Regions from separate parts of the Streptomyces sp. NPDC017890 genome, predicted to be linked through region 1. Evidence: riboswitches for the same ligand, from Rfam matches in the RefSeq annotation. Region 1 holds a riboswitch; the other holds the start of a gene.
What was found. Region 1 has a riboswitch for cobalamin ahead of ACH4F2_RS10560 (ABC transporter substrate-binding protein). Riboswitches for the same ligand answer to the same signal wherever they lie in the genome.
Positions count from the first base shown of each region.

Region 2: linked by a shared signal. The riboswitch ahead of ACH4F2_RS29940 (hypothetical protein) and the one ahead of ACH4F2_RS10560 (ABC transporter substrate-binding protein) in region 1 are both predicted to bind cobalamin.

Region 1 is NZ_JBIRHU010000006.1:248,087-251,485, forward strand. Features, by position in the region: gene ACH4F2_RS10555 (FecCD family ABC transporter permease) at 1-985, opposite strand, end outside; gene ACH4F2_RS10560 (ABC transporter substrate-binding protein) at 1,021-2,121, opposite strand; cobalamin riboswitch at 2,184-2,370, opposite strand; gene ACH4F2_RS10565 (M56 family metallopeptidase) at 2,636-3,399, opposite strand, start outside.
Region 2 is NZ_JBIRHU010000027.1:51,985-55,383, reverse strand. Features, by position in the region: gene ACH4F2_RS29945 (cysteine synthase family protein) at 1-555, opposite strand, end outside; gene ACH4F2_RS29940 (hypothetical protein) at 552-1,490, opposite strand; cobalamin riboswitch at 1,674-1,840, opposite strand; gene ACH4F2_RS29935 (ferric reductase-like transmembrane domain-containing protein) at 2,095-3,081, shown strand; cobalamin riboswitch at 3,151-3,277, shown strand; gene ACH4F2_RS29930 ((2Fe-2S) ferredoxin domain-containing protein) at 3,340-3,399, shown strand, end outside.

The DNA.
Region 1 (3,399 bases):
CCGGGACCTCCTGGGGTTCGAGGACGGTACGGGCCAGGGTGTCGACCCACACCAGGAACACCGCCCCGGCGAGGGCGCAGACCGGCAGCAGCCGGGCGTGCCCGGGGCCGGTCAACGCACGCACGGCGTGCGGCAGCACCAGGCCGACGAAGCCGATGGCGCCGGCCGAGGCGACCAGGGCGGCGGTGAGCAGGGCGGTGGCGCACAGCAGCACCAGCCGGGTACGGGCCACGTGGACGCCGAGCGTGGCCGCGGCGTCCTGGCCGAACGCGAAGGCGTCCAGTGTCCCGGCATACCCGAGGCACACGGCCAGGACCACGACCAGGGCCGCCGTACCCGTCCACACGTCCGTCCAGCCCGCCCCGCCGAGTGAGCCGAGCAGCCAGAACAGCACGCCGCGGGTGGTCTCGGCGTCGGCCGCGGTCATCACGACGAACGAGGTGAGCGCGGAGAACAGCTGCATCGCCGCCACGCCCGCGAGCACCACCCGGTCCGGGGTGCCGCCGAGGCTGTGGCTGAGCAGCATCACGAGCGCGAAGGAGCAGACCGCCCCGGCGAACGCCCCGCCCGACACGGACAGCGCGCCGCCGCCCACGCCCAGGACGACGACCAGGACGGCACCGGTCGAGGCGCCGGAGGAGACGCCCAGGACGAAGGGGTCGGCGAGCGGGTTGCGCAGCAGGGACTGGAGTACGGCACCGCATACGGCGAGCCCGGCACCGCACACGGCCGCGAGGAGGGTCCGGGGCAGCCGCAGGTCCCAGACGATGCCGTCGCGGATCGGCGTGACCTCCACGCCGGGAGTGCCGCCGCCGAGGTGGGCGACGAGCACGGACCAGACCTCGCCGACGCCGATGTCCGCGGGGCCGATGGTGACGGCGACGGCCACGGAGGCGCACAGGGCGACGAGACCCACCGCCGCCCACGCCGCCGGGCGGCGGCGGCCGGCCGCCCGCGTGCCGAGGGGCTCGTGGTTCTCGGACATCACCCGGCTCCCCGGCGTCACCCGGCTTTCGGACGTCACTCGGTGAGGCCGTACGCGCGCAGCGCCGCCGCCACCTTCTCCACGCCCTCGACGGTGCGGATGGTGGGGTTCATGGCCTGCCCGCTCAGCAGTACGTACCGTTTCTTCCTGACGGCGGTCATGTTCTTGGTGACGGGGTCGGACTCCAGGAACTCGATCTTCTTCGCGGCGGTCTCGGCCGTCTGGGACCTGCGGGTGAGGTCTCCGATGACGAGGACGTCGGGGTCGCGGTCGGCGACGGTCTCCCAGCCGACCTGCGGCCATTCCTCGTGGGTGTCGTCCATGGTGTTCTCCGCGCCGAGTTCGCGGGTCATGATGCCGGGGGCGCCGCAGCAGCCCGCCATGTAGGGGGAAGTCGAGTTGGCGAACCAGTACATGAGGGTGACACCGGAGGCGTCGATGCCCGAGGTGGCCTTCTCGACCCGCGCCTTCAGGCCGGCGACCAGGTCGTCGCCGCGCTGCTCGACGTCGAACGCCCGGGCCAGGTCGCGGACTTCGGCGTAGACGGTGTCCATGGTCAGGGGCTCGCTGCGGACGCCGTCGCCGTCGCCGCCGTTGTCCTTGCCGACACAGTCGGACGGGGACAGGTAGGCCGGCACGCCGAGTTCGGTGAACTGCTCGCGCGTGGCCACGCCGCCGGGGCCGAGCGTGGAGGCGAAGGAGGCGGCGACAAAGTCGGGTTCGGCGTCCAGGACCGTCTCGAAGGAGGGCATGTCGTCGGCGAGCCGGGGCACGCCGGTGTTCGCCTTCTCCAGGCCCTTCATGACCGGGTCGGTCCAGGTGGCGGTGCCCGCCATGCGGTCGGCGAGGCCGAGCGAGAGCAGGATCTCCGTGGTGCCCTGGTTGAGGGAGACCGCTCGCCGGGGCGGCGCGGTGATCTTCACCTCGTGCCCGCAGTCACTGACGACGCGTGGATAGCCGGCGGCCTCGGCCGGCGCCGCGGCGTCGGTGGCGGTCGTCCCGGAACCGCAGCCGGACGCCAGCAGAGTGCCGGACAGCAGCAACGCGAAGCGGGCGCGGAAGGAACAGCGGAACGAACAGAAGGAACGGGAAGAACGGAAGGAACGGCGGGAGGCGGCGGGGCGCGCTGCGGGCAAGGAAGATCCTCTGGCGTCGAGGGCTCAGACGCGAAGCCCGTTCGTACGGTGCGGCCCGCGCCGTAGGCGGCGCGGGTGCCAGCAGGTCTTCGGACTCGGGATCGACCGGACGGGACGCCTTCCCGGACGGCTTGTGCCGCCCAGTGGCCGTTGTCCCGCCCGTCCCCCTCACCGCTGCGCGTCAGTTCCGGATTCGCACCGGATTCCCTGACCCACCAGGTGGGTTCGACTGGCTCCCGCAAGCTACCACAGGGGCAACGCGGTGCCGGAGGCGGCCGTCTGCCCGACCGGCCCCGGTACCGCCCGCCCGCGCCTCAGCTGTGCCGGGCCGAACGGCTCGTCCGTGCCGGCCGTGTCGCCGCCGGGGCCGGCGGACTGGTCGTCGAGGGGCGCGGGGCCGAGGATGCGGCCCGTGCGGAGTCCGACGAGCCACTGTCGCCGTCGCCGGGGCAGGCGACCAGGACTTTCGTGGCCGTCTCCGCGGCCTGGGGTTTCCTTCGGAGAAGAAGGTCGCTCAGAGGGGCGTCGCGGCGCGGAGGATGAGGAACATCGTGACGGCGGCGTTCGCGGACGACATCGCCGACACGGCGGTTCCGGCGGCCGCGGCCCATGCCGCCAGGCCCACCGCGGTGAACACCGGGGGCCAGGTGCGGACCGCGGGAGCGGGACCGAGCAGGGCCGCCACCCGGCGCGGTACCGGGCCGGGCGCCGCGAGGCCGGCGAGGCCGGCGAGGCCGGCGAGGGTGGCGACCGGGGTGCCCCGGGAGACCAGGGCCGCCTTGCCGATCGCGGTCGCCACCGCGCGGCGGTTGCCGACCACCCGCGCGGCCGCCTCGTCCGCCCATCGCTCCGCCGTATAGGAAACGACGGTCCGCAGGGGCCGCAGGAACGGGTTGGCCAGGGCGGCGAGCCGGACGGTGAGCAGGAAGCGATGGTGCCGGGCGGTCAGATGGGCCCGCTCGTGGGCGAACAGCGCGCGCCGCTCAGCGGGTTCCAGGCAGTCGAGCAGGGCCGTGCTCACCACCACACGGTCCCGGCGACCGCCGGGCAGCGCGTACGCGTAGGGCGCCTCGTCCGGGAGTACGGCCACCCCGGTCCCCGGCAGTCCGGCCAGCGCGCGGTGGGCACGGCGACGTACTCTGCCGTGCCGCCACAGGGCCCGCGCCGAGGCCATGACCACCGCGCACAACGCGGGGATCGCCGCCTTGCCGACGACCTCGTCGTACGGCACCGCCGCCCGCACCTCGGGGTCGGACCAGCCGTCCGGCAGAGGGTTGC
Region 2 (3,399 bases), on a different contig from region 1:
GGGGTCCGTCATGCGCAGGCGTTCCACGATGCCGCCGGTCGAGGCTCCGGAACCCACCCCTCCGACGACGGTCAGCGGTGCGGCCGGGAACTCGGCCGCGATCCGGTCGGCGACCTCTTGGTAGCCGAGGTAGTGGACGTCGTCGTGGTACTGGCGCATCCAGTGGTGGCCGGGGCGCTCGGCGAGGATCTCGCGTACCCGTCGCACCCTCAGTTCCTGGTCGAGTTTGAGGTTCCGCGACGGTCTGACCTGTTCCACCGTGGTGCCGAGGATCTCCAGCTGGGCGAGGGTGGTGGCGTCGACGGTGGTGGACGCGACGATGTGGCACCGCATGCCGTACCGGTGGCAGGCCAGTGCGAGGGCGTAGGCGTAGATGCCGCTGGAGCTGTCGATCAGGGTCTGTCCCGGACGGACCGTGCCCCGCTCCATCAGGTGACGGACGGCGGCCAGGGCCGAGTAGATCTTCATCGACTCGAACCGCAGCAGGACCAGGCCGTCGGTGAGCCGGACGAGGTCCGGGACTTTCAGGGCGTCGGCGATGTGGGGGTGGATCACCCGTAGCCTCCTTGGGCGAAGGTGCACTGGTGGCCGAGCGAGTGGAAGAACGCGGAGAGTTCGGACTTGACCTCGGCCCGTGGGCGCGAGGCGAAGAGGTAGCCGGCCAGGCAGCCGGTGTGGGCGACGAAGACGCCGTCGGCGCCGAACCGCTCACGATGGGCCTGCAGGCTGCCGAAGGTCGCCTTGGGCAGCACCTCCTGGGACAGCACGGCGCTGACCGTCGCGGCACGGGCGATGGCGGCCGGGTCGCCCGAGTCGAAACCCTTCACCAGATCGGTCAGACACCGCTGGTACTCCTCGCCGCGCCGCCGGTAGTGGTCCAGGAGCAGGGGAGTGACGGCGGCGGTGTCCACCGTGCCGGGTTCCGTGACGTAGGCGGTGTGGAAGCCGATGTCCGTGCCCAGTCGCCGCACCACCCGGTGCCGTCCGCTGAGATACAGGGCGAACTCGTCGAGGAAGACACTGTCGGCGCGCTCGATGTCCGCCAGGATGCCGAGGACCACGTCCGTGTCGTACGGCAGGGAGAAGACGCGGAACAGGCAGCGCAGCGTCGCCACGATGTCCGCCGTCGAACTGGCCATCCCCACGCCCACCGGCAGTTCGGAGTGGGTGCGCCACTCGCCCGGGGGCATGACGAGGCGGTAATGCTCCAGGAAGAGCCGGGCCGCTTCCACCGATTTCTCCCCGAGCGGCGGCGTATGCGGCGGCGCACCGGCCGCCGTCCTCGGAGTGAAGTACACCCAGGAGTGACGGTCCACGGGAAAGGACACCACCGCGATCTCAGGATCGGTGCCCACTCGCAACGGGCCCTGGTACAGCTCGCCCAGAGTGCCATGACAGACACCGGACACCGTGCCGCGGGACACGTCCCGCTCCTGCAGGACGCCCGCGACGGGTTCGAGGATCGACTGTCCCGGTCCGCCGGACGACACGTCGATCCGGGGCCGGAAAGACCGACGCGAAGCGGCTGGGTCCCGCACACCATCCTCCTCCGTACCGGGCCTTGAACACCGACAGGGCAGGAGGCGCGGCCACACGCACGACGTACGACCGCCCATACCGCCGACCCAGTCCACGAGGTCACGTGCACAGCCCGCGTGGGACGCGGACGCAGTGGCAGGTCTTCGGACTCGCGGGCACGTCCGCCGAAAGGACGGACACCTACCGGCCGTCTCTTCCCCGGCCCTGACGCGGACCCAGTGACATCGACGGCTTTCGTTCCCACTCACCGCTGCGGGACAGCCCCGGATTCGCACCGGGTTCCCTCTTGCGTCGCGCCACCGGGCGTCCGGGCGGACGGGAGGCGCGAACCGACTGCGTGTATCAGCGTAGAGGCGCTCGTATTCCTGCGACAGTGGGGCTTCGGCGGTTGTCTTGAATGTGGAGGGGAGGCAGAAAGCAGGTGTGCTCCGGGCAGTTCCCGTGGTGGCTCTGGCCGGATAACGCCTCTGGGGATCACTGCCCCGTCAGTCAGACTTGTTGCCTCACGCCACATGCGCACCGTTGCTGCGGTGGCCCGTGCCCGGGAGGCCCCTGATGACGTCAGAAGCGAGGCCGGACGAGGACGGGACGGTGACCCCGCCCGGACGGCGACGGCCTCCCGGTGACCGCGTCGCGCTGCGCGGCGACCTGCGGTCCGCCCTGCCCGACGCCGGCGCGGCGGTGGTGGTCACGGCGCTCGTGTTCGCGCTCCTGTGGGCGCGCATGGAATCGGGTGCGTCGGACACCGTGGCGATCATGCCGTTCATGGACGATGCCGGCACCTACTGGATGTACCTGCTCAGCCAGGCGTTCGGGTGGTCGGGGCTGCTGTGGGCCTGGGGCACGGTCATGCTCGGTCTGCTGCTGTCGGGACCGCGTCCCACCCGGCTGCCGGTCTCCCGGCAGGTACTGGAGCGCTGGCACCGCACCACGAGCCTGACGACCATGGCGCTGATGTTCGCCCACGCGCTGATGTTCGCGGCGGAACTCGTCCGCTACGAGACGAAGGTGGCGTGGGCCGAGCGGCTGTGGGTGGCCTTCGCGGACACCTTCGTGCCGGGCTGGTACGACTCGGGCACCGGCCGGATCGCCATCCCCATCGGACAGGGGGCCCTGTACCTGGCGATCCCGCTGGGGCTGCTGTTCTACGTCCGGCACCGCATCGGAGCGAACACCTGGCGACGGCTGCACCGTTTCGTGATCGTCGTGTACGTGCTGAGCGTGTGGCACACGCTGCTGTACGGAACCAACGTCTGGTACGGCGAGTGGCCCCGCACCGTTCTGTGGCTGCTCCAACTCCCGGTCGCCGCACTGCTGTTGCTGCGCCTGCTGAGACCGGCCCGGCGAGCCGAACGGCTGGGCTCCCCCGGCGGGCAAGAGGGCTTGACCCGTTCGGCCTGGGCAGTACGGGCGGCGGGACGGGTTGTTGCCGCAGCCGTCGTCGTCGGGCTGGTCATCGTGGTGGTGTCCGGCCGTGACGGTGGACGGGACCGTCCGACCCATCCGCCGGCCACGGCCCCGCACGCCCAGGAAACGGACTGATTGGCCGGCACCGGTCGGGCGGGACGGCGTCCCGGGATGGGATGATGGCCGGCGACAGGGCGACGGCGGAACGAGGAAGCCGGTGTGAATCCGGCGCGGTCCCGCCACTGTGATCGGCGAGCGATTCCCGACAGGCCACTGCCCAGCAGGGGGTGGGAAGGCCGGGACGAGCATCGACCCGAGAGCCAGGAGACTCACGCGGTCGCCTCCTCGACGGACCACCGGGGCGGATCTCCCCGGAGAGAGGGACGGCACCGCATGCCCGCCACGCCCAGCGGACGAACGACGGACGACAAGAGGCCCGCAACGGCCACCGGC